DNA from 2 places in the Staphylococcus simiae genome. Region 1 is predicted to be linked to the other one. Evidence: a T-box and tRNA genes for the amino acid it is inferred to sense, from the RefSeq annotation. Region 1 holds a T-box; the other holds one or more tRNA genes.
The links. The T-box of region 1 lies ahead of serS (serine--tRNA ligase). A T-box ahead of a tRNA ligase gene usually reads a tRNA of that ligase, here a tRNA-Ser.
Positions count from the first base shown of each region.

Region 2: it encodes a tRNA-Ser, which carries the amino acid that the T-box ahead of serS (serine--tRNA ligase) is inferred to sense. The anticodon was not compared.

Region 1 is NZ_CP071589.1:1,714-14,753, reverse strand. It holds gene J3R86_RS00055 (AzlD domain-containing protein) at 1-42, opposite strand, end outside; gene J3R86_RS00050 (AzlC family ABC transporter permease) at 39-731, opposite strand; gene serS (serine--tRNA ligase) at 1,171-2,457, opposite strand; T-box leader at 2,605-2,797, opposite strand; gene hutH (histidine ammonia-lyase) at 2,876-4,387, opposite strand; gene J3R86_RS00035 (NAD(P)H-hydrate dehydratase) at 4,741-5,553, shown strand; gene gyrA (DNA gyrase subunit A) at 5,611-8,292, opposite strand; gene gyrB (DNA topoisomerase (ATP-hydrolyzing) subunit B) at 8,328-10,262, opposite strand; gene recF (DNA replication/repair protein RecF) at 10,272-11,387, opposite strand; gene yaaA (S4 domain-containing protein YaaA) at 11,384-11,629, opposite strand; gene dnaN (DNA polymerase III subunit beta) at 11,985-13,040, opposite strand, start outside.
Region 2 is NZ_CP071589.1:399,357-419,738, forward strand. It holds gene ltrA (group II intron reverse transcriptase/maturase) at 287-1,573, shown strand; gene J3R86_RS01720 (hypothetical protein) at 1,641-1,907, opposite strand; gene J3R86_RS01725 (NUDIX hydrolase) at 2,064-2,447, shown strand; partial or broken gene J3R86_RS01730 (GNAT family N-acetyltransferase) at 2,449-2,957, shown strand; gene J3R86_RS01735 (YibE/F family protein) at 3,353-4,141, opposite strand; gene J3R86_RS01740 (YibE/F family protein) at 4,138-5,250, opposite strand; gene gltC (glutamate biosynthesis transcriptional regulator GltC) at 5,344-6,228, opposite strand; gene gltB (glutamate synthase large subunit) at 6,406-10,905, shown strand; gene J3R86_RS01755 (glutamate synthase subunit beta) at 10,924-12,387, shown strand; tRNA gene J3R86_RS01760 (tRNA-Ser) at 12,571-12,663, shown strand; gene treP (PTS system trehalose-specific EIIBC component) at 13,172-14,599, shown strand; gene treC (alpha,alpha-phosphotrehalase) at 14,687-16,336, shown strand; gene treR (trehalose operon repressor) at 16,352-17,080, shown strand; RNA gene ffs (signal recognition particle sRNA large type) at 17,157-17,426, shown strand; gene J3R86_RS01785 (GNAT family N-acetyltransferase) at 18,126-18,647, shown strand; gene dnaX (DNA polymerase III subunit gamma/tau) at 18,704-20,382, shown strand, end outside.

The DNA.
Region 1 (13,040 bases):
ACATAATAAAATAAGTATGAGCATATATGTAGAAATCGTCATTTATCCATCACCACCCCTAGTGTTGCTGCTAAAACAGCTGAAATTAAAATTGCAACATATGAAGGCATCATTAAACTCAATATCAACATCATAACAATAACCGCAACAATTAATACGACATAAATACGGAATCTTGATTTTGTTATTGATTCAAATTGAGCAATTCCTAAAAAGACAAACATCGCAGTAATGGCAAAATCTAAACCAAGCATTTCTGGATTTGAAATATATTTACCAAATATTGCACCTGCAACACACGACACTGTCCAAAATAGATAAGCTGTAATATTTAAACCATGTAACCAGCGATCATTAATTTTTTCTCCTTTTAAATAAGGGGTAATTGCAACTGCAAACGTTTCGTCAGTAACTAATGAACCAAGTCCTACTCTATTCCAGAAACTATATGTTTTATAATTAGGTGCTAAAGACATACTTAATAAGAACATTCTAGAATTGACTATTGCTGTAGTGAGAATAATGGCAGTCATAGGTGTACCAGCAATCACCAGGGCACAGACAATAAATTGTGCTGCACCAGCATATATAACGAGGCACAGTAAGATAATTTCTAAAATACTAAAATTTTGTGAAGCGGCTACAATACCAAATGAAATTCCCACACCTGTATAACCTAGCAATGTTGGAATACATTCTTTAACACCTTGTTTAAATGTTAAATGCGTCATTTATACTGTACCTCCTTTAATTAATTTTTTATTACAATGTAAAAAGAATATACCTAGTCTAATATATGGTTGGTAGATGCGCAATGACTTTAGACTACCGTTTGTGTGAGGTTAGACATACAACCGTCTAAGAATCTTGAATTAATAAGCTTTGAAATTTCAGAATTTTTCGTTATTCGTTTAGACTTACCCTTGTTTATTTTGTTAATATTTGGATGTTATTGTTTGTTTTTTACTTCAATTATTTGGTTACTCCCCTCCCCTATTATTGTATTTATAAATTATCTACCTCATCATTTTTCGTTGTGGCCTTCTTCGCACTTTGACTATATTCTCTCTTATTATCATAACTATAATCACACATAAAAATACTCTTAAAATCATCGACAAATTTATCGATAATTCCAAGAGTATTGAATCAGTTGCTTGACATTAATACTTATTTAATTGGTTTTGAAATTTGAGTTTTACCACCCATAAATGGTACTAATGCATCTGGAATTGTTACTGTTCCATCTTCATTTTGGTAATTTTCAACAATAGCAGCAAATGTACGACCAACTGCTAAACCACTACCATTTAATGTGTGTACTAATTCTGGTTTCGCAGATTTATCACGTTTGAAACGGATATTTGCACGACGTGCTTGGAAGTTTGTACAGTTTGAACATGAACTAATTTCTTTATAGTCATTGTAACTTGGTAACCATACTTCTAAATCATATGTCTTACTTGCACTAAAGCCAATATCACCAGTACATAAAATGACACGACGGTATGGTAGTTGTAACTCTTCTAAGATTGCTTCGGCATTTAAAGTCATTTCTTCTAATGCATCCCAAGAATCTTCTGGTTTTTCAAAGCGTACCATTTCAACTTTATCAAATTGGTGTAAGCGAATTAATCCTCTTGTATCACGACCAGCTGAACCCGCTTCACTACGGAAACATGCAGATTGTCCTGTGAATTTTTCAGGTAAGACATCTGGTTGAATAATTTCATTACGATAGAAGTTTGTTAACGGTACTTCTGCTGTTGGAATCGTATATAATCCTTCTTTTTCTACTTTGAATAAATCTTCTTCGAATTTTGGTAACTGACCAGTACCATACATTGTGTCAGCATTAACAAGTTGTGGTACCATCATTTCTGTATAACCATGTTGTGTTGTATGTTTTGTAATCATATAGTTCATTAAAGCACGCTCTAATTGAGCACCTTCATTTGTTAAATAAACAAAGCGAGCACCTGATACTTTTGCTGCACGATCAAAGTCAGCCATTTTTAATTCTTCTACAATATCCCAATGTGCTTTTGGTTCAAATGTAAATTCGCGAGGTGTACCCCATTTTTTAAGCTCTACGTTATCTTCATCTGATGCACCTTGTGGTACGTCATCACTAATTAAGTTAGGAATACGACAAAGAATTCCTGTCATTTTATTATCTATATCATTTAATTGCTCATCTTTTTTCTTTATGTCATCGCCTAGTGAACGCATTTCAGCAATAACGTCATCAGCATTTTCTTTATTGCGCTTTTTAATAGCGATTTCTTCACTGACTTTATTACGACGTGCTTTCATTTCTTCTGTTTCAGCAATTAATTTACGACGTTGTTCATCTAACTCTAATACGTCATCGACAACTTTTGGATCATCTCCACGTAATTTAATTTTGCTCTTAACTGCTTCAGGTTCATTTCTAAATAATTTTAGATCTAACATTAACCTTCATCCTTTCCCTTTGAATATCTTTTTTATTGGGGGCTAACACGTGATGATACTCTGACAACTGAGACTACTACTTATTCATCTAAGTTGCTTAACTATCACTGCTATTTATTATGACAAATAAAAAAAGACCACATCCCTACAAGGGACGTGGTCTACGCGTTGCCACCCTATTTAACAATTTAGTTATAACTAAATTGCACTTCACTAAAATAACGGTTATGACCGATTGTTCTCATATAGTAGGTAGATTCATATAAATATTGATTCTTGTTCACACTAACCACAAGCTCTCTGAAATCAATTTATTTATATTACTTATCCTACGAACAATAACTTTATTAAGTTATTTTTAATATAGCAAACTACTCTTATATTTTCAAGTGATTCTCTTAGAGTTTATTGCTACTATTTAAATTTCTAATTGTCTGTAAGCATCGTCTCTTAAATATTGTGTTACCGCTTCTATATCTTTATGAAATTGACGATCGTGTGTAATAGCTGGCACTATTTTACGATATTCTTCAAATTTTTGGCGTGTCTTTGGTGATAATTTATCTACGCCTTTTAACTCTGCTGCTTGTAATGCAATAATACATTCAATTGCTAACACACGTCTGGCATTTTCAACAATTTGATAACCATGTCTAGCAGCTGTCGTGCCCATAGAAACATGGTCTTCTTGGTTGGCTGATGAAGTGATGGAATCAACACTCGCTGGATGTGCTAATGTCTTATTTTCAGAAACTAAACTAGCTGCTGCATATTGCATAATCATCGCGCCACTTTGTAACCCTGGTTCAGGACTTAAAAATGCTGGCAAGTCCCCATTTAATTGTGGATTAACTAAACGTTCTAATCGACGTTCTGATACATTCGCTAATTCACTAATACCTAGTTTTAGATGATCTAAGGCAAATGCAATAGGTTGGCCATGGAAGTTACCTCCTGAAATAACAAATGTTTCATTATCTTCTTCAAATATTAATGGATTGTCATTAGCTGCATTCATTTCAAGTTCTAATTTCTCTTTAACATAATTAAACACTTGGAAACTTGCACCATGTATTTGTGGAATACAACGTAATGTATACGCATCTTGTACTCGTAATTCTCCTTGTCTTGTTGTTAATTGAGATTCTGCTAACCACTCTCTCATACGCGCAGCTACATCGATTTGTTCTTGGAAATTACGTACTGCATGTACTTCATGACGATATGCATCTGTAATACCATTCAACGCTTGATGTGTGAGTGAAGCAATCCATTCTGCTTGATAGCCTAAATTTTCTGATTCTATGTAACTAATGACGCCTTGTGCAGTCATCGCTTGTGTACCATTGATAAGTGCTAAGCCTTCTTTAGCTTGTAATTGTAGTGGTTGTCTACCTAATTGTTGTAATACGTGTATACTATCTGTTTCTTCATTTTGATAATATACAGCACCTTCTCCGATTAATGCTAAAGCAAGATGTGATAACGGTGCTAAATCTCCAGAGGCACCTAATGAACCTTGTGATGGTATAACAGGAATAATACGTTCGTTAATAAAGTATTGTAATTGATCCACAAGTTCTACAGTTGCGCCTGAATGTCCTTTTAATAAGGTATTCAAGCGTAAAATCATCATAACAAGTGCTACTTCTTGTGAAAATGGTTGTCCAACACCACATGCATGTGAACGAATTAAATTAACTTGTAATTCATTGTATTGACTAGGATCGATTAACACATCACTAAATAAGCCAAATCCAGTTGTAATACCATAAACAGTTTCTTTATTGTCGATAATACGTTCAACGACAGCTCTACTTTTTTTAACACGTTCAAGTGCTTCATCACTAATTGCTACACGTGATTGTTGTTGTAAAAAACGAGCTATGTCCTCAATTGTTAATGTTTGTCCATCTAAATTCAATGTCATCATAGATGATACCCCCTTGTGATATATAATCTATCACTTTGAAGTATACGTTTTCATTGTTGTAGAAACAATGGTTTCAACCATATTTATACTCTATTATCATACTACTAATGTGATGTGCTAAAGTAATTTAATAATTGTCTTAACTCATATGATGAATGTCACAACTTACCTATTGACGAAACGCTGTTACAGGTATAGTATTTTCTATTGTATTTAATGACTCTATATTATAATGATGCACACAATTGAAGTAGTGCTGCTAAAAGATATAACATAGGACAAACTTCACTTCACGATTACTCACGCGCTAGATGGGTAATGATTACTTTTATAACGGAGGTTATATCATGATGGAAACGTTAGATTCTATTAACATTCCTAAAAGAAAAGAAGATTCACATAAAGGTGATTACGGCAAAATTTTATTAATAGGTGGATCTGCTAATTTAGGCGGTGCCATTATGTTAGCTGCACGCGCATGTGTATTTAGTGGTAGTGGATTGATTACAGTTGCAACACACCCTAACAATCACTCTGCATTACATTCTCGTTGCCCTGAAGCTATGGTCATTGATATTAATGATACGAAAATGCTCACTAAAATGATCGAAATGACAGACAGTATCTTAATCGGACCAGGACTTGGTGTTGACTTTAAAGGCAATAATGCTATCACATTCTTATTACAAAATATTCAACCACATCAAAATTTAATTGTTGATGGTGATGCAATTACAATTTTTAGTAAACTGAAACCACAAATTCCAACATGTCGTGTAATCTTCACACCTCATTTAAAAGAGTGGGAACGTTTAAGTGGTATTCCTATTGAGGAACAAACATATGAACGTAATCGCGAAGCGGTTAATCGCTTAGGTGCAACAGTCGTACTCAAGAAACATGGTACTGAAATTTTCTTTAAAAATGAAGATTATAAATTAACGATTGGTAGCCCAGCTATGGCAACAGGTGGTATGGGTGACACATTAGCTGGTATGATTACTAGTTTCGTTGGTCAATTTGATAGTTTAAAAGATGCTGTCATGAGTGCTACTTATACACATAGCTATATCGGTGAAAATTTAGCTAAAGATATGTATGTAGTTCCACCATCTCGATTAATTAATGAAATTCCATACGCTATGAAACAGTTAGAAAGCTAAAAAGCAATAAAAATAAGACTTCCCTCAATGATAGGGAAGTCTTATTTTTATATATTGTTATTCTTCTTCATTGTCTGATGCTTGTTCCATGTCTTCTTCGACACGTTCCATAAAGTCTTGTCTAATTTCAATGCGTTCATCTGTCTCATCGCCGTCATTACTTTCAATGTTCTGTTCAATGATTTCTTCAGTATGGACAGTATTACCAGGTGTTTGATCTGATACTACAGTTTCACTAATTACATCTGTACCATCTGCAGTATCTTGTTGTTCATTCACTTCTACAACTTCTTCTTCTGGCTCTTCTCTAACTTTTGCTACTGTAGATACAAATTGACCTTCACCTAAACGAATCAAGCGTACACCTTGTGCCGCACGACCATTTTGTGAAATATCAGCTACATCTAAACGGATAATCACACCAGCGTTAGTAACAATCATTAAGTCTTCTTCACCAGATACTGTTGTAATACATACTACATTACCATTGCGTTCAGTAATTGTTGCTGTCTTAATACCTTTACCACCACGATTTGATAAACGATACTCATCTACTGGTGTACGTTTACCATAACCATTTTCAGTAACAACAAGTACTTCATCAACACTATCAGTATGTGCTACATCAAGACCTACAACTTCATCACCTTCTCGAAGTGTAATACCTTTAACACCTGTCGCCGTACGACCTAATGGACGTAATGTTGATTCTGAGAAACGAATTAATGACGCATGTGCTGTACCGATTAAGATATCTTCATCGCCACTTGTTAAGCGTACTGCAATTAATTCATCATCTTCTTTAAATGAAATTGCAATCTTACCGTTTCTATTAATACGTGAGAAGTTGCTTAGTCGAGAACGTTTGACAATACCACGTTTTGTTGCAAATACTAAGAAATCTTCTTCACTTTCCAGATCTTTAACAGCAATCATTGTACTAATATTTTCATCACTATCAAGCTCTATAGCATTAACTACAGGTATACCTTTAGATTGACGTGATAACTCAGGTACTTCATAACCTTTAAGTTTATAAACACGTCCTTTGTTAGTGAAGAATAGCACATTATCATGTGTACTCAATGTTACAAGCTGACTAACAAAGTCTTCTTCCAATGTATTCATACCTTGTACACCACGACCACCACGATTTTGGGCACGATATGTAGAAACAGGTAATCGTTTAATATAGTTATTATGACTAAGTGTAATAACAATTTGTTCTTCTGGGATTAAGTCTTCGTCTTCTAAATCTTCAAAACCACCAAGTTGAATTTCAGTACGACGCTCATCGCCGTATTTCTCTTTGATTTCAGTCAATTCATCTCGAACTAATTGTAATAACACTTCTTCATCAGCTAAGATAGCCTCTAACTCACTAATATAATTTAATAAATCATTATATTCCGCTTCAATCTTGTCACGTTCTAGACCTGTCAAGCGTCTTAAACGCATATCTAAAATAGCTTGAGCTTGTTTTTCACTTAATTTAAAACGTGTTTGTAAGCTTTCCATTGCTACTTTATCTGTTTCAGATTCACGAATCGTTGTGATAATTTCATCGATATGGTCAAGTGCTATACGCAAACCTTCTAAAATATGCGCACGATCTTTAGCTTTTCTTAAATTATATTTTGTACGACGACGAACCACTGTCTTTTGATGTTCTAAGTAGTGTACTAAAGCTTCTTTAAGATTGATTAACTTCGGTCTACCATTAACCAAAGCGATCATATTAACACCAAATGATGTTTGTAATGGTGTTTGTTTATATAAGTTATTTAAAATAACACTCGCATTGGCATCTTTACGAACATCAATAACGATACGTACACCTGTACGTAAACTTGTTTCATCTCGTAAATCAGTGATACCATCAATCTTCTTGTCTCTTACTAATTCAGCAATTTTTTCAATCATACGCGCTTTGTTAACTTGGAAAGGTATTTCTGTAACAACGATACGTTGACGACCACCACCACGTTCTTCAATTTCAGCACGTGAACGCATTTGAATCGAACCTCTACCAGTTTCGTAAGCACGTCTTATACCACTTTTACCTAATATAAGTCCTGCTGTTGGGAAGTCTGGACCTTCAATATCTTCCATCAATTCTGTAATAGAGATGTCTGGGTTCTTACTTAGGCTTAGGACACCATTGATAAGTTCTGTTAAGTTATGTGGTGGTATATTGGTTGCCATACCTACCGCAATACCAGAAGCACCATTCGCTAATAAGTTAGGAAATCTTGCAGGTAAGACTGACGGCTCTCTTTCATTACCATCATAGTTGTCTATAAAATCAATTGTATCTTTGTTGATATCTCGTAACAATTCAAGCGTAATCTTTGTCATACGTGCTTCAGTGTAACGCATTGCTGCTGCACCATCGCCGTCCATTGAACCAAAGTTACCTTGACCATCTACAAGTGGATAACGATAACTAAAATCTTGTGCCATACGTACCATTGCTTCGTATATAGATGAGTCACCGTGTGGGTGATATTTACCCATTACGTCACCAACAATACGTGCCGATTTCTTGTATGACTTATCTGGTGTCATACCTTGCTCATTCAGACCGTATAAGATACGTCTATGAACTGGTTTTAATCCATCTCGAACATCTGGCAACGCACGCGCTACGATTACACTCATCGCGTAATCTAAAAATGATTCACGCATTTCATTGGTTATATTTCGTTCATTTATTCTTGATTGAGGTAATTCAGCCATCAAGAGATCCTCCTTCAAATTTCAGTTCATCTGACTTAGAAGTCTAAGTTGGCATAAACTGCATTATCTTCAATAAATTGTCTACGGTTTTCTACTACATCACCCATTAACATTTCAAATGTTTGGTCTGCTTCTATTGCATCTTCTAATTTAACTTGTAGTAGTGATCGGTGTTCTGGGTTCATAGTTGTATCCCACAATTGATCTGCATTCATTTCACCAAGACCTTTATAACGTGCAATTGACCATTTAGGTGTTGGATTAAGTTCAGCTTTAAGTTTATCTAACTCTCTATCATTGAATACGTAATATTTTTGCTTACCTTGAGTTAATTTATATAACGGTGGTTGTGCAATATAAACATAACCAGCTTCGATTAATGGTCTCATAAAGCGATAGAAGAATGTTAGTAATAATGTTCTAATATGCGCACCATCTACATCGGCATCCGTCATAATGACAATCTTATGATAACGTGCTTTTGATAAGTCAAAGTCGCCACCGATACCCGTACCAAACGCTGTAATCATTTGACGAATCTCATTATTATTTAAAATTCGATCAAGACGAGCTTTTTCAACATTTAAAATTTTACCTCGTAACGGTAAAATTGCTTGTGTTCTTGAATCACGACCTGATTTTGTAGACCCTCCGGCAGAGTCACCTTCGACTAAGAAGATTTCACATTCTTCAGGTACTTTACTTGAACAGTCTGCTAATTTACCTGGTAAACTTGCCACATCTAACGCTGACTTACGGCGTGTCACTTCACGTGCTTTTTTGGCTGCTACACGGGCATGTGATGCCATAATACCTTTTTCGACAATGACACGAGCAACTTGTGGATTTTCATATAAAAATCTTTCAAAGTGTTCTGCAAATAATTTGTCTACAATTTGGCGAACTTCGGAATTACCTAATTTCGTTTTAGTTTGACCTTCGAATTGTGGATCACTATGTTTGATAGATACAATGGCTGTCATACCTTCTCGAGTATCTTCACCTGTTAATCTTTCTTTATCTTCTTTCATGATCTTACTGTTAAGACCATAGTTATTTAATACACGTGTTAATGCTCGTTTAAAGCCATCTTCATGTGTACCACCTTCATACGTATGGATGTTATTAGCATATGTTAATAAATTCGTTGCATAACCAGAATTGTATTGGATGGCAATTTCAACTTCGACATCATCTTTTGACTGATGAATATAGATTGGCTCATCGTATAAAGGCTCTTTATTTTCATTGAGTAGTTCAACGTAAGATTTAATACCACCTTCATAGTGATATGAGTCTTCTCTGATATTTTCTTTATCACGTTCGTCTCTTAGAGTGATTTCAATACCTTTGTTTAAAAATGCTAACTCTCTAATACGTTGTTGTAATGTCTCATAGTTATAAACTTGTGTTTCAGTGAAAATACTGCCATCTGCTTTGAAACGAATTGTTGTACCCGTTACATCTGTTGTACCTACTTCTTTTAAATCAAATTGAGGTACACCTTTTTTGTATGCTTGATGGTATATTGTATCGTTTCTATGAACGTATACTTCTAAATCTTCTGATAAGGCATTAACTACTGATGAACCTACACCATGTAGACCACCAGAAACTTTGTAGCCTCCGCCACCAAATTTACCACCAGCATGTAAAACAGTTAAGATAACTTCTACTGCAGGACGTCCCATTTTTTCTTGAATATCTACAGGTATACCACGTCCGTTATCTGTTACTTTTATCCAGTTGTCTTCTTGAATGATAACTTCAATTTTGTTTGCATATCCTGCTAAAGCTTCATCAATACTGTTATCGACAATTTCCCAAACTAAGTGGTGCAAACCTCTTTCAGAAGTTGAACCAATATACATACCTGGTCTTTTACGAACCGCTTCAAGACCTTCTAGTACTTGTATCTGCCCAGCACCATAATTTTCCGTGTTGTTTACATCTGACAATGCAGTCACCATCGCTTTCTGTTACTTTATAATTTCGCCTTGATTAATACGATACAATTTAGCGTTATTCATTATTTCATGATCAATACCATCTACAGATGTCGTTGTGACAAATGTTTGTACTTTATGTTGAATAGTACTTAGCAGATGTGTTTGCCGTGAATCATCTAACTCACTTAAAACATCGTCTAACAGTAATATTGGGTATTCCCCAACTTCAATATTCATTAGCTCGATTTCCGCTAATTTAATAGACAAAGCTGTCGTACGTTGCTGTCCTTGTGAACCATATGTTTGTGCGTCCATGCCATTTACACTAAAGCCTAAATCATCACGATGAGGTCCAAATAAGCTCATACCTCTTTCTTTTTCTCTTTGCATATTGTCACTCAGTATCGTCATTACTTCTTCAAGTAAGACATTGTCATCTTCAGTTTCATTACTAAGTTTAAGACTAGGCAAATAATTTAAAGAGAGTATCTCTTTATTATTTGTAATGCCGGCATGTATTGGTTTAGCTAAAGTTTCAAGTTCTTTAATAAAATGTGCACGTTTGGTCGTAACCTTTAATGCATATTCTGCAAACTGCTGATTTAATACTTCTAACATCGTTAAATCTGTCTTTTGACCCATTTGCAGTTGTTTTAAGTAGTTATTCTTTTGTTTTAAAATACGTTGGTATTGTGTTAAATCGTTCAAGTAAACAGCAGAAATTTGACCCAACTCCATATCAATAAAACGTCGTCTTATTTGAGGAGAGCCCTTGACGATATTTAAATCTTCTGGCGCAAAAAGAACCACGTTGAGATGACCAATGTACTGCGTTAGTCTGCTTTGCTCTAAGTGATTCACTTTGACTTGTTTACCTTTTTTAGTTATAAACATCGTTAATGGCATTTTGCCATGTCTGTAACTAAGTTCACCTTCTATTTTAGCATACTCAGCATCGAAACGTATGAGTTCCTTATCGTTACTTGTTCTATGACTTTTTGCTAATGCCAAGGTATAAATTGATTCTAATAAGTTTGTCTTTCCTTGTGCATTTTCACCGATTAGGATATTAACATCAGGATGACAGTTAAGTGTAACTTCCTCGTAGTTACGATAATTTTCTAATTGGAGTGTATTTAACTTCATTGTTCACCTTGATGAATGATTAAAAAAGCACCGGTATCTTCAGGCAATTCAGGGATATCTATACGATCATTATGTTCTAATTTTTTACCACGACGAGTTTCTCGTACCCCATTGATCAACACTTCAAAGTCTTGTAAAAACCATTTTGCTTGACCACCTGACTCTATAATACCTTCTGTTTTAAGAAATTGACCTAAATTAATGTCGCCTTCCACTACAACTTGTTGAACCAAAATAATCACTCCGTTTCTTTGTATGTCATCAATATATTATACCTTTTTTTGACACAAATTTCATTTAAAATAGCGTTTGAAATCGTTTACTTATTGATAATTAGTTTGAATTTGACATTAGCTTCTAAATTTTCAATATCACTAGTGATAAATAAGTAATCATACACACTTTATCAGTGTGATTTTACATTTGTATGTTTTTGACATTTTAAAGGGCTTTTTAGCGTGTTTATTTATTTTACGTTCTATTTATCGATTTATATAAATTATTTTTATATCGCAGCTCTAAATGGCTTATAAGAGTAAATTAAAAAAAGAGTTAGGACAAAATTAATTACGTCCCAACTCTTATCTTTGGCTAAATCTAATATGTTCTAATTGGTAAAATCAATTGAGTGACTGAATCGTCACCTTTTGGTTTTAAGATAAATGGTTTCATAGTTCCGAAAAATTCTACGTCAACTTCATCATTATCAATGGCTTTAAGTGCATCCATCATGTATTTAGAGTTGAAAGAAATTTTTAAGTTACCGCCTTCTACATCATTAGCATTAACTTCTTCTTTCACTGTTCCAATTTCAGGTGAAGTTGATGATAATTCAACAACATCATTTCCAGTACTTAATTTAATAACATTGTTGCCACCTTCTCTTGCTAATAATGACGCACGATCAATAGCATGGTAAAATTCACCGTTATTTATACTTAATTTAATTTCATAATTTTCAGGGAATAAGCGCGTTGTATCTGGATAATGACCTTCTAATAAACGTGAAATAAAGTTGACATTACCTACTTTAAATAGCACTTGGTTCGAAGCGAAGAAGATATCAATTTCATCTTCATTATCAGACATAATTTTATTAAGTTCAGCTAAAGCTTTACCTGGAATGATGACATTTTTATTTTCAGAAGCATCTTCCAATTGCAATTTCCTTACAGCCAAGCGGTGTGAGTCAGTCGCTGTGCATATTAATTCATTATCTTGTATAAGCCAGTTTACACCTGTTAACACCGGGCGTGTTTCTGAGGTGGACACTGCAAAGTTGGTTTGTGCTATGACATTTTTTAATACTTTTACTGATAATTGAATCGCATCATCTCTTGAAACTTGTGGTAATAATGGGTATTGGTCTGGATCTAATCCACTTAAATTAAATTCAGAATGACCTGATGTTATTAACGTTTGAAATTGTTCATTTGTAGATAATTTAACGTCTTTACCAGGTAATTTTTTAATAATATCGACAAAGAAACGACCAGGAAGTACTACTGAGCCTGTTTCTGTTATATCAACTATATCCTCACCATCAACAGTTTTAGGAATAGTGATTTCAATTGATATTTCTGAATCTGATCCAGTTAAGATAACTTCATTATCTTTGGCATCAATTTTAATACCAGTCAAAATTGGTAATGT
Region 2 (20,382 bases), 400 kb from region 1:
TAGTAAATGATGCAGTGGAATGAGTGGAAAGTGGTTACTCTTACCCGGGGAGGTCTCATCAGCGATAAAAAAATCGTAGTAATAACGAATGATGAGAAGTCAGCAGAGGTCATAGTAGGTAGAAATACTGAAGGACTGAACAATATTCATACAAAGTAAAGAATGGAGGTTAGAGATTTACAACGTACAGAATACAATTAATGATTGGCAACTCATAGAAAGATAAGTAGTGGAACGAAAAAGGATATATGAGTGCGTACAGTAAATCTTAGGTGAAATGAAAGAAATGTATCGTGAGTCTCCATCTATGATGGAGCTTGTTGTAAGAGAGAATAATATACAAAAAGCAATTAAGAAAGTGAAGAAAAACAACGGTGCACCTGGCATCGATGGCATGCGAGTAAGTGAATTAACATCACATTTCGCAAAATACTTTCCACAAATTAAACAAAAACTGCTTGATGGCACGTATAAGCCACAAGCAGTAAGAAAGGTTGAAATACCTAAATCAAATGGGAAAAAGCGCGTGCTTGGAATCCCTGTCGCAAGAGACAGAGTTATCCAACAAGCCATTAAACAAGTCATTGAACCTAGTATCGACCGTACTTTCTCAAAACACAGTCATGGCTTTAGACCGAATCGTAGTACAGGAACTGCACTTAAAGAATGTGCAACATACTATGAAGAAGGTTACTTAGTTGCAGTTGATTGTGATTTAAAACAGTGCTTTGATATGTTGAACCATGATAAATTAATGTATCTATTTGAACGACATGTTCAAGATAAAGCCATTTCTAAATTTATTCGTAGAAGCCTACAGGTTGGTGCAATCGACCTCAATGGTAATTATCGAAGTAGAGAAATAGGTGCACCGCAAGGTGGTGTTATTTCCCCGTTACTTTGTAATATTTATCTTCACGAATTAGATAATGAATTGGAGAAACGTGGTCATCGCTTTGTTCGTTATGCAGATGACTTCGTCATCTTTGTACGTACAAAACGAGCGGGTCAACGTGTCATGGAAAGTGTGACAAAGTTTATCGAAAAAGACCTTAAACTTATTGTAAATAGTGAAAAGAGCAAGGTAGGTTCTATCACACGTTTAAAGTTCTTGAGTTGTCTAATGACCAAAGTAAATGGCACTTATCGTTTCAGACCGACTATGGAAGCAAGAAGAAATTTAAAACGCACCTTAAGACGTCTAACGAAACGAAATAGACCAGGTACCTTTAAAGAGATTATATCAGAAATTAATCAAGTAACACGAGGGTGGATAAATTACTTTGGTAAAGGATTTATTACAGGTTTTGTAACGAAGTTACAATCATGGTTAAACCGACGCATTAGACAACTAATCCTCAAAAGATGGAAAAGAATAAAAACCAAATATAAGATGTTACGTAAGTATGGACTTGACCATAAGAGTGCAATGAAAATTGCCAATTCAAGAAAGAAATACTGGCGCTTATCATCAACGCATGAAGTTCATCGTGCACTTACAACAAAACGTCTCTACAAGTGGGGGTTAGAACCATTAACCCAACTCGCAGAGACGGCTTACGCAAGATATTGAACCGCCGAGTACGGAACCGTACGCTCGGTGGTGTGAGAGGACGGATAATCAAATAATGGTTATCCTCCTACTCGATTTTAACTTTACGTAAACTTGTAAATAATCGAGCACCATTACCTAGTAATGATATCACAGCACCGAATTTTTTTACTTTGCGTGGAGATTTAAATGAGATATAGAAATCAAGTAGTGTACCTATAGCGCCTAAGCCAAGTGATAAATATACTAAATTTTTGTTTTTAGCGTTATATTTCATACCGTTATATCCATCAACGATAAAGCCAGCTAAATTGAAAAAACGAGATAAACGTTCTGGTTGAGATTTTTTAGACATACAATAATTCCCCCATTAATTTTTTTATATGTTGTTGAAGTCTATGTTGTATATAATAATTACTAAGCTTGTGTTGAACTCAGTAACTTTGTCTATATGATACCATAATACATATATTGACGAATCATACAAAAGATAAACATAGGGGTGAGTTGAATGATTAAATGTGTTTGTTTAGTCGCAGAGACTAAAAATCAGATATTATTGGTCCAAGTAAGACATAGAGCTAAATATTATTTCCCAGGTGGTAAAATTGAAGTAGGGGAATCTTTGGTTGAAGCACTAATCAGAGAATTAGATGAGGAATTAAATTTAACGCTACGAGAAAAAGACTTAGAATTTATAGGTACGGTTGTGGGACCAGCATATCCGCAGCTCAATACACTAACAGAATTAAATGGTTTTAGAGCATTAATTGACATTGACTGGGATAAAATCTCTATTAATAATGAAATTACGGATATCAAATGGATTGATAAACAGAATAGTGAGCTTATTGCACCAGCAGTTCAACAATGGATTGCACAAGGAGTTAACTAATATGATATTGCAGGATATAACATTAGCACATTATCAGCAAAATGATTTACAAGCTGTAAAACAATTTCAACTATTGGAGATAGATAATAAATTTGTTAAAACACCATATGACAATATTATTGCAGCTATAGAAGATTATCATAGATATCCTATAATGGTATGGAGAAATAATGATGTGTAGCATTTTTTACGTTACATATAGAAAAAGGTGTTGTACCTTTTAGCGAAAACACTCAAGCTATCTTTTTCAGATCGTTCAGTGTAGACGCTCGTTATCGAAAAGAAGGTATTGCTAAGCAAGTGATGTCTAAGTTGCCATCATTTATAGTACAACAATTTAAAGGTATAAATGAAATCGTTTTGACGGTTAATACGGATAATCCTAAGGCACTCAATTTATATAAACAACAAGGCTATAGTTATCAAGGTGATAGTTTTTTAGTTGGAAGACCAGTTTATATCATGTCACTAAAGATTAAAGATTCTCTATTATTCAGGACTGATAAATAAAAAGTGAATAATTTAAAATATAATTATGTATCAGTCCAATTTGGAAGAGAACCAGATTAAAACATAAATTAAAAACCAATCAAATTTACCAATGACTATGTTCTTGATAAAGAGGACGGCATGTTTATACCGTTTTAACATAGTACGACTGTAATTTTGATTGGTTATTTTTACGTGTAGTATGAATAGCTGATGTTATCAACAAAATTTGATGTATATATTATAACTTATCAAAGTTAGAAGCCACTATTATCGTTAGTGGCATATGTTGCATATATCTAGATTAGTTGATTGTACTAGCAGTGGTTGATTACCAAAGAGTAGATACTGTGTAAGCGATAAAAATGACTGTACTATTATTCTAAAAAGATAGTGATTAATCTGTTGCTCGTAAGTTATTTCATATGAACAGTATCATTTTTTAAGCGTGTATGCTGTCGTTTTTTAATTAACCACGACGTCATCCATGCAGTAATAGGGATACTCATGGCCACAGCTATTCCACCTAATAAAATAGATATAAACTCTTGTGCAAATATTTTCGAGTTAATAATGTGTCCAAATGAATAGTTTAATTTAAAAAACCAAAAAAACAGTGTTAATTGACCTCCAAAAAAGGCGAGATATATAGTGTTAGCTGAAGTAGCTAAAATTTCCCTGCCAACATGCATACCAGACTGAAATAGCTCGTATTGACTGAGTTTAGGATTAACTTGATATAACTCATATATTGGAGAGCTAATCGTAATTGCTAAATCAATCACTGCCGCAATGACAGCAAGAATAATAGTAAATACCATAAATTGAACCATATTAATACCAATGTTCATTGAATAAATATAGGTTTCATCTTGTTGCTCTGTGGCAAAGCCTTGTAAATGTCCAAAGTATACTGCAAGGTAAATAACAGTAATTAATAAAGTAGTTGTAATGATAGTAGCGATGAAAGCCGCTTGTGTTTTGATATTATAACTATTCAATACAAATAAGTTGCAAGCAGCAATAACGATACAAAATACAAATGTGACAATATATATAGGCATACCAAAAATAATAAAAATGATACTAATCACTAAGATGGCAAAGTTTAAAAATAAAGTTAAATATGATACTAACCCTTTTTTACCACCAAAAATAAGCATTAATATTAAGAGTAAGGCACCTAAAATGACGACTGCATTCATAGTCTAGCCCTCCTTATAGTTTCTCCAAGTTCCATTAATACAATAGTGATAGGAATAGTTAAGACGATGCCTATACCGCCCGTTAAGGCTCGAACGATTTCTAAAGACCAATTCATTGAAATGGTATAAGTAAGGGTATTAGCATTTTTTAGGTAAATCAAAAACATAGGTAATGATCCAGATAAATATGAAAATAATAAAATATTTGTCATTGTACCCATGATGTCTTGCCCGATGTTTCTACCTGCTAAAGCCCAACGTGTCTTTGAAATATTCGGGGTACGTTGTAAAATTTCGTGCATACCGCTCGCAATCGTGATGGCGACATCCATGATAGCGCCTAGAGAACCTATGAGCACTGAAGCTAAAAAGATATCTTTAGGAGGTAAAGATAAAAAATTCATTGTTTCATATTTAATACCTTGACCACCAGTGAGCGTAATTACTAATTCAGTGAGCCCGATAGCTAACATTGTACCTGCAATTGTGCTGATAATAGTAATGACAGTACGTGCATGCCAACCAGTGACAAGCAATAAGGTGATAACTGTTGAACAAATCATTGCCATTGTCATTAGCAAGAATAAATTCGTATTACTAAACGAGTTATGTATATAAATAGCTGTTAGTACGGCAATTGTATTAATCATTAACGATAAGATAGATTGTAATCCTACTTTACGTCCTACTATTAAAACAGTTAATAAAAATAAACCTGTTATTGTTACAGTTAATGTATCTCGTTTCTTTTCAATAATATCGGCATCGATCAATTTATCAGAAATATGCAGTAATACTTTGTCTCCTTTATTAAAGGCTTCAGAGTCTGCTTGAGATTTGACGTAATCATGTTCTATATTAGTTGTTTGTCCTTTGAAATGGCCATTTAATATTTTTAATGTCAATTGCGTTTTGTATTTAGTGTCATGATTATGTTGGTCATCTGTTATTGATGTTGTTGACAGATGCTTCACTTGTTCTACTTTTCCTATAGGTTGATTGTACAAAGAAGTGTTAAATAAAGTGAAAATAATACTGCAAATATAAATAATACAAAAAATGACAATAATAATATTATAAGGCTTCGTAAAAAAATGTCTTTGTTGCAATAACAAAACCTCAATTCTTTTAGTAATATGCTGATTATACGCCCTTAAAAGCTGTAATTCAAAAATATTAATATTAATTTTCACAAGCGATTATTAGTAAAAAGTTGATGTTTTAGTCATCAGTTGTTTGATTAAAGTTAATAAAATACCTATATCACTTTTAACATAAGGTTCTTTGGTGATAGCACAGATTGTTCTTTTTAATTCAGTATGTTCTAAAGTAATGTTTACCCAATCTTGAGAATTAGGCAATGAAATTTGTTTAGGACAAATGATATAGCCATTTTTTTGTTTTAATATATATTGGGCTAACTGTTTATTACTAATTGTATAAATATCTGTTTTAGTAAATGATTGTAATTGCTTTTTTACTGATGGTGTAACTGAATATAACGTATACATGTGACTATTTTCGAATTGTATTAATGGCGGATGAGTTGATAAGGTGATTGGATCATCTGATGGTGCATATAAGTGAAAATGTTCTTCGAATAAAGGTAACACGTATATGGATTTGTGTTTTTTAATATCATAGTTCAATTCAGTAAAGCCTATATCAATATTGCCATTTAATACTTGATCGATAATAGTATCCTGTGTCATTAAATTAGGTATGATATGTGTATCGTTTTGTAAATGAAATGATTGTATAAGTGGTAATAACATCATTGATACATCACTCTCTTCGTAGCCAATATAAATACTTTTATGTTTACTTAATCCGTGATTTTGAAATTGTTCTATTGTCGTATCTAGATGATCTAATATCGTTAATGCCTCATTAAATAATAATTTCCCCTCAGATGTAAGCGAGATATTTCTTCCTTGTCTTTGAAACAAAGCGACATTCAATTCTTGTTCGAGTAAAGTAATTTGTCTACTAATGGCAGATTGTGCGATATTCAATTCTAATGCAGTTTCAGAAATATGTTCGCGCTTAGCTACCTCAACGAAATAGCGCAATTGTTTAATTTCCATAAATACCTCCATAACAATAGTATGTTTACACGTTATTATACCAATTTCATCTTTGATTAATCTATTTTTTAGAATGATATCTTCTATTTTATATATTGAACAGATCAATTTTTTAGATTATAGTAATTATCATTAATAACTAATATCAGAATATTCTAAAAAAGGGGAGTGCGCATCATGCACAATGACAAGTTAATTAAAGGTTTATATGATTATCGTGAGGAACATGATGCCTGTGGTATTGGTTTTTATGCGAATATGGATAATAAAAGGTCTCACGACATTATTGATAAATCTCTTGAAATGTTACGACGCTTAGACCACAGGGGTGGGGTTGGAGCAGATGGAATGACTGGTGATGGTGCAGGCATCATGACTGAAATTCCGTTCGAATTTTTTGAACAACATATTACAGAATTTAAAATTCCTGGTGAAGGAAACTATGCTGTAGGATTATTTTTTGCTAAAGAACGAATTAAAGGCTCAACTCATGAATCAATGTTTCATCAATATTTTGAAAATGAAGGTCTTAAGATATTGGGCTTTAGAGATGTACCTGTCAATAAAACAGCTATTGCTGAACACGTTGCACAGACGATGCCTGTCATTCAACAAGTTTTTATAGATATTAGCAATATTACTGATGTAACTAAAAAATTATTTTTAGCTAGAAAGCAGTTAGAATATTATACGACAACAAATGATTTAGAACTGTATTTTACAAGTTTATCTCATAAGACGATTGTTTATAAAGGGTGGTTACGCTCAGACCAAATTAAAAAGTTATATCTAGATTTATCTAATGAGTTATATCAATCGAAATTGGGATTAGTACATTCGCGTTTTAGTACGAATACGTTTCCGAGTTGGAAAAGAGCACATCCAAATAGATTGTTAATGCATAATGGGGAGATTAATACCATTAAAGGTAATGTCAATTGGATGAGGGCGCGTCAGCATAAGTTAATCAATACTGTGTTTGGTAAAGATCAACATAAAATATTTAACATTGTTGATGAAGATGGTAGCGACTCTGCCATTGTTGATAATGCTTTAGAATTTTTGTCATTATCTATGGAACCGGAAAAAGCAGCTATGCTCCTTATTCCAGAGCCGTGGCTATACAATAAGTCGAATGATGCCAATGTTCGTGCATTTTATGAATTTTATAGTTATTTGATGGAACCATGGGATGGTCCAACGATGATTTCATTTTGTAATGGAGACAAAATAGGTGCCTTAACAGATAGAAATGGTCTTAGACCAGGTCGATATACGATTACTAAAGATAACTTTATTGTCTTTTCATCAGAAGTAGGCGTCGTTGATGTTCCAGAAAGTAATGTGGCATTTAAAGGTCAACTGAATCCAGGAAAGTTATTATTAGTTGATTTTAATGAGCATAAAGTAATTGAAAATAATGACTTGAAGACACGTATAGCTAACGAATTACCTTATCAAGCGTGGATTGAAAAGTATAAAAAGCGATTTGACTTTGAAAGTATACAATATCGCGCGTCAGATTGGTCAAATGAGACATTATTTAAATTACAACGTCAATTTGCATACACTAAAGAAGATATCAATAAATATATGCAAGAATTAGTAGAATCTAAAAAAGATCCAATTGGAGCGATGGGTTATGATGCTCCAATTGCGGTATTAAATGATAAGCCGGAATCACTATTTAATTATTTTAAGCAATTATTCGCACAAGTTACCAATCCACCTATTGATGCTTATCGAGAAAAAATAGTAACAAGTGAATTGTCATACTTAGGAGGAGAAGGTAACTTAATTAATCCAGATGAGCATGTGCTAGATAGAATCCAGTTGAAACGTCCAGTATTGAACGAACAACATATTGAAAGTATTGATCACCAAACGTTTAATACGACTTATTTATCAACGTTATATGATGGTTCATTGGAAGAAGCTTTAAATCAATTAGGTGAATCCGCAATTCGAGCTGTGACTAAAGGTGCACAAATATTAGTGTTAGATGATAGTGGACTAGTAGATGACAAAGCATATGCTATGCCTATGTTGTTAGCAATTAGTCATATTCATCAATTACTTATTAAGGAAAATTTACGTATGGATACTAGTTTAGTTGCTAAATCTGGTGAAACTAGAGAAGTGCATCATGTTGCTTGCTTGTTAGGATATGGAGCTAATGCTGTTGTCCCATACTTAGCACAACGAACAATTGAACATATGACGTTGACAGAACAATTGCCTGGCGATGTTAGTGCTAATGTTAAGACATATACTGATGTGTTGTCTGAAGGTGTTATTAAAGTTATGGCGAAAATGGGTATTTCTACGGTGCAAAGTTATCAAGGAGCACAAATATTTGAAGCTATTGGTTTATCAGATGAAGTTATTAATCGCTATTTTACAGGCACCCAATCTAAATTATCTGGTTTATCTATCGAACAAATCGATACAGAAAATAAAGCTCGACAACAAAGTGGTAAAGACTTTTTAGAATCAGGAAGTACATTCCAATGGCGTCAACAAGGACAACATCATGCGTTTAATCCACAAACTATATTTTTATTACAACATGCATGTAGAGACAATGATTATGCTAAGTTTAAAGACTATTCTCAAGCTGTAAACCATAGTCGTAAAGACCATATTAGACACCTATTAGAATTTAAACCATGTCATCCTATCGATATTGATCAAGTAGAACCAATTAGTGACATTGTTAAAAGGTTTAACACTGGGGCGATGAGTTATGGTTCTATCTCTGCAGAAGCACATGAAACATTAGCACAAGCTATGAATGAACTTGGTGGTAAGAGTAATAGTGGTGAGGGCGGAGAAGATCCTAAACGCTATGAAGTTCAAGTAGATGGTAGTAATAAAGTGAGTGCGATTAAACAAGTAGCATCAGGTCGTTTTGGTGTGACAAGTGATTACTTACAACACGCTAAAGAAATTCAAATTAAAGTAGCTCAAGGTGCTAAGCCAGGTGAAGGTGGTCAATTGCCTGGTACCAAAGTTTATCCGTGGATTGCCAAAACGAGAGGATCGACACCAGGTATTGGTTTGATATCACCACCACCTCATCATGATATTTATTCCATTGAAGACTTAGCACAATTAATTCACGATTTGAAAAATGCTAATAAAGACGCTGATATTGCCGTGAAACTAGTATCTAAAACTGGTGTCGGTACAATTGCGTCAGGTGTAGCGAAAGCATTTGCTGATAAAATTGTTATCAGTGGCTATGACGGTGGAACAGGAGCGTCACCAAAAACGAGCATTCAACATGCGGGTGTGCCATGGGAAATCGGATTAGCAGAAACACATCAAACATTAAAACTTAATGATTTAAGAAGTCGCGTTAAGTTAGAAACAGACGGTAAATTATTAACCGGTAAAGATGTAGCGTACGCTTGTGCGCTTGGAGCGGAAGAATTTGGTTTTGCAACGGCACCACTTGTAGTCTTAGGCTGCATTATGATGCGTGTCTGCCACAAAGATACATGTCCAGTTGGAGTTGCAACACAAAATAAAGATTTACGTGCTTTATTTAGAGGTAAAGCACAGCACGTAGTTAATTTTATGCATTTTATAGCACAAGAATTAAGAGAAATATTAGCTTCTTTAGGATTAAGAAGTGTTGAGGAACTAGTCGGACGTACGGATTTATTACAAAAATCAACGACAATTGATTCGCATAGTAAAGCAGCTTCATTACGAGTTGAAAGACTCATTGAAAATTTTGAAGGTACAAATACTAAAGTAATTAAGCAAGATCATCATTTAGATATAGGCTTTGATTTAACTCAATTATATGAAACAACCAAACCATATATAGCAGCAGGACAACGTTATACTGGTACTTTTACTGTTAATAATGAACAAAGAGATGTTGGTGTTATTACTGGTAGTGAAATTACTAAACGTTATGGTGAGCAAGGTTTACCTGAAAATACCATCAATATTTATACGAATGGGCATGCAGGACAAAGTTTAGCAGCATATGCACCGAAAGGTTTAACAGTACATCATACAGGAGATGCTAACGATTATGTCGGTAAAGGATTGTCAGGTGGAACAGTCATCGTTAAAGCACCGTTTGAAGAAAGACAAAATGAAATTATTGCAGGTAATGTATCATTTTATGGCGCTTCAGGTGGGAAAGCTTTTATTAATGGTAAAGCTGGAGAAAGATTCTGTATTAGAAATAGTGGGGCAGATGTAGTAGTTGAAGGTATAGGGGATCATGGGCTTGAATACATGACTGGCGGTCACGTCTTAATATTAGGAGATGTTGGTAAAAACTTCGGGCAAGGTATGAGTGGTGGCGTAGCTTACATTATACCTTCAGATATAGAAACTTTTATTAGAGAAAATCAATTAGATACCTTATTAATGACTACGATTAAATATAATGAAGAGAAATTATTGATTAAAGGAATGTTAGAAGAACATATTGCGCAAACAAATAGTACTAAAGCAATTGATATATTAAAAAAATTCAATCACATTGAGCGTTATGTCGTTAAAGTAATACCTAAAGATTATCAATTAATGATGCAAAAAATTGCATTACACAAGTCTTTAAATAGTAATGAAGATGAAGCAACTTTAGCAGCATTTTATGATGATAGTAAAGTAATTAATCACACACAACGACCAGCGATTGTGTATTAAAGAATAGGGGTTAATCATATGGGTGAATTTAAAGGGTTTATGAAGTATGACAAACAGTACTTATCAGAATTATCTCTTGTCGATCGTTTGACAAATCATCAAGCTTATCAACAACGATTTACTAAAGATGATGCCTCTATTCAAGGTGCACGATGCATGGATTGTGGTACACCGTTTTGCCAAACTGGACAATTATTCGGACGTGAAACGATTGGTTGTCCAATTGGTAATTATATTCCTGAATGGAATGATTTAGTATATCGACAAGATTTTAAACAAGCATATGAACGTTTAAGTGAGACTAATAATTTTCCAGATTTTACAGGACGTGTATGTCCGGCACCTTGTGAAAATGCTTGTGTAATGAAGATCAATCGTGAGTCGGTAGCGATTAAAGGAATAGAACGAACAATCATCGATGAAGCCTTTGATAACAATTGGGTCAAATCTAAATTTCCTAAGCGTCGTCGTAATGAAAAAATAGCAATAGTTGGTAGTGGACCTGCAGGTTTGACAGCAGCTGAAGAATTAAATTATTTAGGATATCAAGTTACCATTTATGAACGTGCAAGAGAAGCGGGAGGGTTACTCATGTATGGTATTCCTAATATGAAATTAGATAAAGAAGTTGTTCGTCGTCGTATTCGTTTGATGGAAGAAGCGGGTATTATCTTCGAAACCGGTGTGGAAATTGGGGTAGATATTGACAAAGATCAGATTGAGCAACAATATGATGCCATTATTTTATGCACTGGTGCACAAAAAGGAAGAGATTTACCTCTAGAAGGGCGCATGGGAGCGGGTATTCATTTTGCGATGGATTACTTAACTGAACAAACACAATTGTTAAATGGAGAAATAACAGATACTACCATTACGGCTAAAGATAAAAATGTAATTATCATTGGTGCAGGTGATACTGGAGCTGATTGTGTTGCTACAGCATTAAGAGAAAATTGTAAATCAATCGTTCAGTTTAATAAGTATACTAAGCTACCAGAGGCAATTACTTTTAAAGAAAATAATTCATGGCCATTAGCGATGCCGGTATTCAAAATGGATTATGCACATCAAGAATATCAGGCTAAATTCGGCAAAGAACCCAGAGCTTATGGTGTTCAAACGATGCGTTATGATATCGATGATACGGGTCATATAAGAGGGCTTTACACTCAAATATTACAACAAAGTGACCAAGGTATGGTTATGATGGAAGGAACAGAGAAATTTTGGCCAGCTGATTTAGTATTGTTATCGATTGGTTTTGAAGGAACAGAAACAATGGTACCGCGTGCATTTAATATCAAAACGCAACACAATAAAATTGTAGCGAATGATACAGATTATCAGACAAATGAAGACAAAATTTTTGCTGCAGGCGATGCAAGAAGAGGACAAAGTCTTGTTGTGTGGGCTATTAAAGAGGGGCGCGGTGTAGCTAAGGCTGTAAATCAATACTTATCGTCTAAAGTATTAGTTTAATCTATAAATAACTACAGTAAATTTTTAGGATTAGTGGTCGATGGTGGACAAGATGATGATATATGATGTAGTGTATGAATTATTTAACGTCATTTGTTAATTTTCAATTTCATTATGTAAAGAATAGATTAAAAATTATATTGACATTTAAATAACGCTAATATATGATATTATTTGTGTTCAGGAGGAATACCCAAGTCCGGCTGAAGGGATCGGTCTTGAAAACCGACAGGGGCTTAACGGCTCGCGGGGGTTCGAATCCCTCTTCCTCCGCCATTAATTTTAAATATATAATATTTTATATAATGAAGGTAAGTGCTCAATACGTTGAGTATTTACCTTTTTTTATTTTGCATATTTTGTCAAATTGGACTAATACATAACTATTCACTTTTTATTTATCAGTCTTAAAAACTAGAAAAGCCTTATTTTACGAGTTTTGTTGTTATTGTCTCGAAATTATGGTGCTCTATTTTTAGGTTATCATTATAGTTTGACAATGCTTAGTTATTTAAAGGTTGTTATTTTAAATAATTAACAAAAACATTATTAAATTGCTATTCCTACACTGCTAAAGTTGTGTTTTCATATTATTAAAAATGCCACAATTATAGGGGCAGCGAATTGTTAGTTCAATAAAGTTAGATGCGACTTGAAACAATTATATGGAATATGGCAATTTGTCACAATATATAAATAAGATATAAGAAAATATTGTGAAAGCCTTTACACAACTTGTCTAGACAAGTTATACTTTCACTAAGACATTAAGGGAGTGAAGGATATGGCTGTAAAAAGACAAGATGTAAAAGCCATTGTTGATGCTATTGGAGGACAAGAGAACCTTGAAACAGCAACGCATTGTGTAACACGGCTACGTTTAGTTTTGAAAGATGATAGTAAAGTAGATAAAGAGGCTTTGAGTGATAATCCGTTAGTGAAAGGACAATTCAAAGCTGATCATCAATATCAAATTGTTATTGGACCTGGTACGGTTGATGAAGTATATAAACAATTTGTGGAGGAAACTGGAACGTCTGAGGCGTCGAAAGATGATGCTAAAGCTGCAGCTGCACAAAAAGGTAACCCACTCCAAAGATTAATTAAATTGTTGGGTGATATTTTTATACCGATATTACCTGCGATTGTAACTGCAGGGTTGTTAATGGGGATTAACAATATTTTGACTATGAAGGGCTTATTTGGTCCTAAAGAACTTATTGTGATGTACCCACAAATTGCAGATATTTCAAATATTATTAATGTAATTGCTAGTACAGCATTTATCTTCTTACCAGCTTTAATCGGTTGGAGTAGTATGAGAGTATTCGGAGGAAGTCCGATACTAGGTTTAGTCTTAGGATTGATTTTAATGCATCCTCAATTAGTGTCACAATATGATATTGGTAAAGGTCATATACCAACTTGGAATTTATTTGGTTTAGAAATTAAACAGTTGAATTATCAAGGTCAAGTATTGCCAGTACTTATTGCGGCTTATGTATTAGCTAAATTAGAAAAAGCATTAAATAAAGTCGTTCATGATTCTATTAAAATGTTAGTAGTTGGTCCAGTTGCACTGCTAGTAACAGGTTTTTTATCATTTATCGTTATTGGACCAATTGCTTTAATCATTGGTACAGGTATTACAACTGGGGTTACGTTTGTATTCCAACATGCAGGTTGGTTAGGTGGTGCGCTTTATGGTTTATTATATGCGCCACTTGTTATTACAGGCTTACATCATATGTTTTTAGCTGTAGATTTCCAACTTATGGGAAGTAGTTTAGGTGGAACATATTTATGGCCAATCGTCGCAATTTCTAATATTTGCCAAGGGTCAGCGGCATTTGGAGCATGGTATGTCTATAAACGTCGTAAAATGGTTAAAGAAGAAGGATTAGCATTAACTTCTGGTATTTCTGGTATGTTAGGCGTCACTGAACCAGCTATGTTTGGTGTTAACTTACCGCTTAAATATCCATTCGTTGCAGCTATTTCGACTTCTTGTGTCTTAGGTGCGATTATTGGTATGAATAAAGTTCTTGGCAGTGTAGGTGTTGGAGGGGTACCAGCATTTATTTCAATCCAAAAAGAATATTGGTTAGTATATATTGTAGTGACAATCATTGCTATGATAGTGCCATGTATTTTAACGATTATCTTATCTAATTTTAGTAAACAAAAAGCGAAAGAAATCGTTGAAGATTAACACAATTAAATAACTTAAAGGGGCGTTCATATACTATGCGGGCGTCCCTTATTTTATAACTATATATTAAGAAAAGGTGGTATTAGCGTGTTGAAAAATCAAGATTGGAGAAAATCAGTCGTATATCAAATTTACCCGAAGTCATTTAATGATACGACTGGAAGTGGTATTGGGGATATTAAAGGTATTATTGAAAAATTAGACTATTTAGCTTTCCTTGGTGTTGACTATATATGGTTAACGCCTGTATATGAATCTCCAATGAATGATAATGGTTATGATATTAGTAATTATTTAAAAATAAATGAAGATTTTGGAACGTTGGAAGACTTTGAGTTATTAGTAACAGAAGCACACAAAAGAGAATTAAAAGTAATGTTAGATATCGTTATTAACCATACATCTACAGAACACCATTGGTTTAAAGAAGCCAAAAAAGCGAAAGATAATCCATATAGAGATTTTTATTTTTTCCGTAAATCTCAAGATGGCCCACCAACTAACTGGGAATCAAAATTTGGGGGCAATGCATGGCAATATGATCCTGTTACGGATGAATATTATTTACATCTTTTTGACGTCACTCAAGCTGATTTAAATTGGGAAAATAAAGAAGTTAGACAAGCATTGTATAATATTGTCAATCATTGGATAGACTTTGGTGTAGATGGTTTTCGTTTTGATGTTATTAATTTAATTTCTAAAGATGAATTTAAAGATTCTACTAATATAGGTAAAGAGTTTTATACTGATGGTCCTAGAGTTCATGAGTTTCTACATGAATTGAATCGTCAAACATTTGGTGATACAGATATGATGACGGTTGGAGAAATGTCATCTACAACAATTGATAATTGTATTAAATATACCAATCCAGAACGTCAAGAATTAAATAGCGTATTTAACTTCCATCATTTAAAAGTAGACTACGTCAATGGTGAAAAATGGAGCAATGCTAAACTAGATTTTCATAAACTAAAAACTATTTTGATGGAGTGGCAAACTGGAATTTATCAAGGTGGCGGATGGAACGCGATATTCTGGTGTAATCATGATCAGCCTAGAGTTGTATCAAGGTTTGGTAATGATACAACAGAAGAATTGAGACAGCAAAGTGCTAAAATGCTGGCAATAACGCTACATATGCTGCAAGGGACACCTTACATTTATCAAGGTGAAGAAATTGGTATGACTGATCCTCATTTTACATCTATCGATCAATATAGAGATGTTGAATCTTTAAATGCATATCAAAATATGAAACAAAAAGGATATGACGAAGATTACATCATGGCTATTCTCGGACAAAAATCACGTGATAATTCACGTACACCCATGCAATGGTCTGCAGATATCAATGCTGGATTTACAGAAGGGAAACCTTGGATTGAAGTTGCGCGTAATTATCCTACAATTAATGTTGAACAAGCAATAGAAGATAAGGATTCAATTTTATATACGTATAAAAAATTAATTGACTTACGACATCAATACGACATTATTACTTATGGAAATATTATTCCACGTCACATGAATCATAATGATTTGTTTATATATGATCGTTATTTTGACAATCGTTGTTGGACTGTAGTCGCTAACTTTTCAGCACAAAGTGTCATAATTCCAGAAGATGTTGACTTAAATGGGGATATAGTTATCCAAGAAGGTATAATAGAAGAAAATTCGATTAGTGGTTACGGTGCAATTGTCATTGAAACATTATCGGAAAATAAATAACATGGAAGTTTGTATATAATGAAGCAAAAGAAATTCATTAAAATTTATGAAACATTAAAAGCAGATATTATTAATGGAAAATATAGTTATGGTAGTTCAATTCCTTCTGAAAATGATCTTTTGCAAACTTACGAATCATCAAGGGAAACTGTGCGTAAAGCACTTGATTTACTCGTCTTGGATGGTATGATTCAAAAAATTCACGGCAAAGGTTCTTTAGTGATTTATCAAGGTATGACGGAATTCCCATTTTCTGAGTTAGTTAGTTTTAAAGAAATGCAAACTGAGTTAAATATAATGTATACAACAGAAATTATAGTCAATGAAGTTATTAAAGCTTATGAAGTGCCAGAAGTTCAACGCAAGCTAGCTATATCGGATAATGAAGCACTTATTCATATTATTCGAACTAGAAAAATTAATGGTCATGTTAAAATCGTCGATGAAGATTATTTTCTACAGAGTATTGTTAAAGCAATTGGAAATGATGTTGCAGAAGATTCTATATATCATTATTTAGAACATGATTTATATTTAGCGATTAGTTATTCTAATAAAGCTATTACTTTTGAACCATTTTCAGATCAAGAATATAAATTGTTTGGCCAAGTTGAACCAGCATATTGTGCTACAGTGAGAAGTATTGTTTATTTGGAAGACACCACTCAATTTCAATATAATATTTCTAAACATATAGCAACTGAGTATAAATTTAATGAATTTTCTAGAAGACGTACTAAATAAAATTGAATTTTAAAGTTAATGTTCTAAAGGTTTTATGCTTGCAATTCGCTATATAAATATAGTAAGATATATCTTGCCGTGCTAGGTGGGGAGGTAGCGGTTCCCTGTACTCGAAATCCGCTTTATGCGAGACTTAATTCCTTTATTGAGGGCGTATTTTTGTGAAGTCTGCCCGGAGCACGTAGTGTTTGAAGATTTCGGTCCTATGCAATATGAACCCATGAACCATGTCAGGTCCTGACGGAAGCAGCATTAAGTGGATCATCATATGTGCCGTAGGGTTGCCGAGATTTAGCTAACGACTTCGGTAACGTTTGTGAATTACGTTCGATTTAAAGGTGCACGGTTTTTAATTTTTAATTTAACATTTAAATAAAGTATGATAACGACATATAATGAAAGCTACTCTCTTTAATAGTTAACAAGGATTTTGTATACTTGATTGCTATTATATTGATGAGTAGCTTTTTATATTTGCAGTAGAAATATGTGAGTATATACTTGTGCGACGAGGACAAGTAATATTAAGGTTCTCTCCCAAAATGGACTGATACATAATTAATTTTTTGCCTCACACCCCAGCTTGCACATTATAGTAAAAATTCTGTTGACAGAATTTTTCTTTGCTGGGGCCCCAATGCCCAACTTGCACTGTTTGTATAAACTGATTAATCAGTTTATTTGTGTTGGGGCCCCGGTCTTCGACTAGCACTGTTGCCCAACTTTCATTGCTTGTAGAAACTGTTTCACAGTTTCTCTATGTTGGGTCCCTACCTCAGGAGTCTCGGCTTTAAAATAATTTATATTTTAAATTATTCACTTTTTATTTATCAGTCCTGAGAATAGAGAACCAATATTAATTGTGTAGTAAAAGAGAATTTGAATAGTCTTATAGCAATAAATAGTCTATGGTAATACATTAATTATAAATTAAAAGTGTTGGATAAATAATGGTAGTGTAGTTGTATTGAATATAATACAATTATCATACGATATTAAAAGTTATAAATTAATGAATATTAGAAAAGTAATTTTCGGAGGAATTATGCAAATATATTTAAGTACATTAACTGAACTTGACTATGATACTTCTCTAGATAATATTGAAGAAAGTTTTAATGAAACTCCAGAAACGAGTTGGCAGGCAAGAAAAAAAGTTAAATATTTAAGAAAATCTCCCTTATATAATTTTGAATTGGAAGTTATTGCTAAGAATGACAATAATGAAGTAGTTGGTCACGTATTATTAATTGAAGTAGAAATTGTTAGTGAGATACAAACTTATTATGCGCTTGCAGTTGCATCGTTATCAGTAAAACCTGATTTGCGTGGCCAAGGATTAGGCAGTAGTTTGATGAGTGCAGTTGAAGAACGAGCTAAATCACAAGAGTATAGTACGATTATTGTAAGAAATAATTTAGAATACTTCTCAAAATTAGGTTATGATAATGCGCAAGACTACGACATTCAATCAGAAGATCATGAGAATATATTAGTTAAATTTTTATGGGATCATTTAGATAATCCGCCTCATGGTGTTATTAAAATTCCTCAACAGTTAGTTTGAGGTAAGTAAGTTATAACGTGATATAATAAGAAGTAATTGTTTATGGAGGTGCTAACTTGAACTATCAAGCTTTATACCGCATGTATAGACCGCAAAGTTTTGATGATGTCGTTGGTCAAGAACATGTTACAAAAACATTGAAAAATGCTATATCAAAAAACAAACAATCGCATGCCTATATTTTTAGTGGACCGAGAGGAACTGGAAAAACAAGTATAGCGAAAGTTTTTGCTAAAGCGATAAATTGTTTGAATAGCACTGATGGGGAACCTTGTAATGAATGTGCGATTTGTACAGGTATCACTCAGGGAACTAACTCAGATGTTATTGAAATTGATGCTGCAAGTAACAATGGTGTAGATGAAATTAGAAATATTAGAGATAAAGTTAAATATGCTCCGAGTGAATCAAAATATAAAGTATATATTATTGATGAAGTTCATATGTTAACAACAGGTGCATTTAATGCCTTACTAAAAACTTTAGAAGAACCACCAGCTCATGCTATCTTTATCTTGGCAACTACTGAACCACATAAAATACCTCCAACTATTATTTCTAGGGCACAACGTTTTGATTTTAAAGCGATTAGTATAAGCCAAATTGTAGAAAGGTTGCGATATGTCGCTGATGCACAACATCTAGATTATGAAAATAATGCATTAGAGTTTATTGCTAAAGCTTCAGAAGGTGGCATGAGAGATGCTTTAAGTATTATGGATCAGGCAATTGCATTTGGAGATGGACATTTAACTCTACAAGACGCTTTAAATGTAACTGGTAGTGTTCATGACGAAGCATTAAATCAGTTATTTGAAGAAATAGTTAAAGGGGATGTTCAAGCAGCATTCCAAAGATATCACCATTTTATCGCTGAAGGAAAAGAAGTGAATAGACTTATTAATGATATGATCTATTTTGTTAGAGATACAATTATGAATAAGACAGCTGACAAAGAAAATGATTATGATGCATTGATGACGTTAGATTTAAATATGCTTTATCAAATGATAGATAGTATAAATGATACGTTGGTATCAATTAGATTCAGTGTAAATCAAAATGTTCACTTTGAAGTATTGTTAGTTAAGCTTGCAGAACTTATAAAAAAACAAGTGCCGGTAGTTGGTATTGAATCTAATGATGTGACACACATTGCTCAACAACCGAATAGTGATGTATTGTTGCAAAGAATGGAACAATTAGAACAAGAGCTTAAAGCTTTAAAAGCGCAAGGTACAAGTGCAACTAGTAATAATAAGACAAGTAAAAAGCCAACAAGATCATTGCAAAGGAATAAAAATGCTTTTTCAATGCAACAAATTGCTAAAGTTTTAGATAAAGCAAATAAAGAAGACATTAAATTACTGAAAGATCGATGGCAAGATGTTGTTGATCATGCTAAAAATAATGATAAGAAGTCATTAGTTAGCTTATTACAAAATTCAGAACCAGTTGCAGCAAGTGAAGATCATGTCTTAGTGAAATTTGAAGAGGAAATTCACTGTGAAATTGTGAATAAGGACGATGAAAAACGCAGTAATATAGAAAGCGTTGTTTGTAATATTGTAAATAAAAATGTCAAAGTGGTTGGTGTGCCTTCAGATCAATGGTTAAGGGTGCGTTCAGAATATATACAATCACGTAAACAAGATCACAGCGATGATAATAGTAATGATAGTAGTGAACAACAAGATGTTGCACAAAAAGCAAAAGATTTATTTGGTGAAGAAAC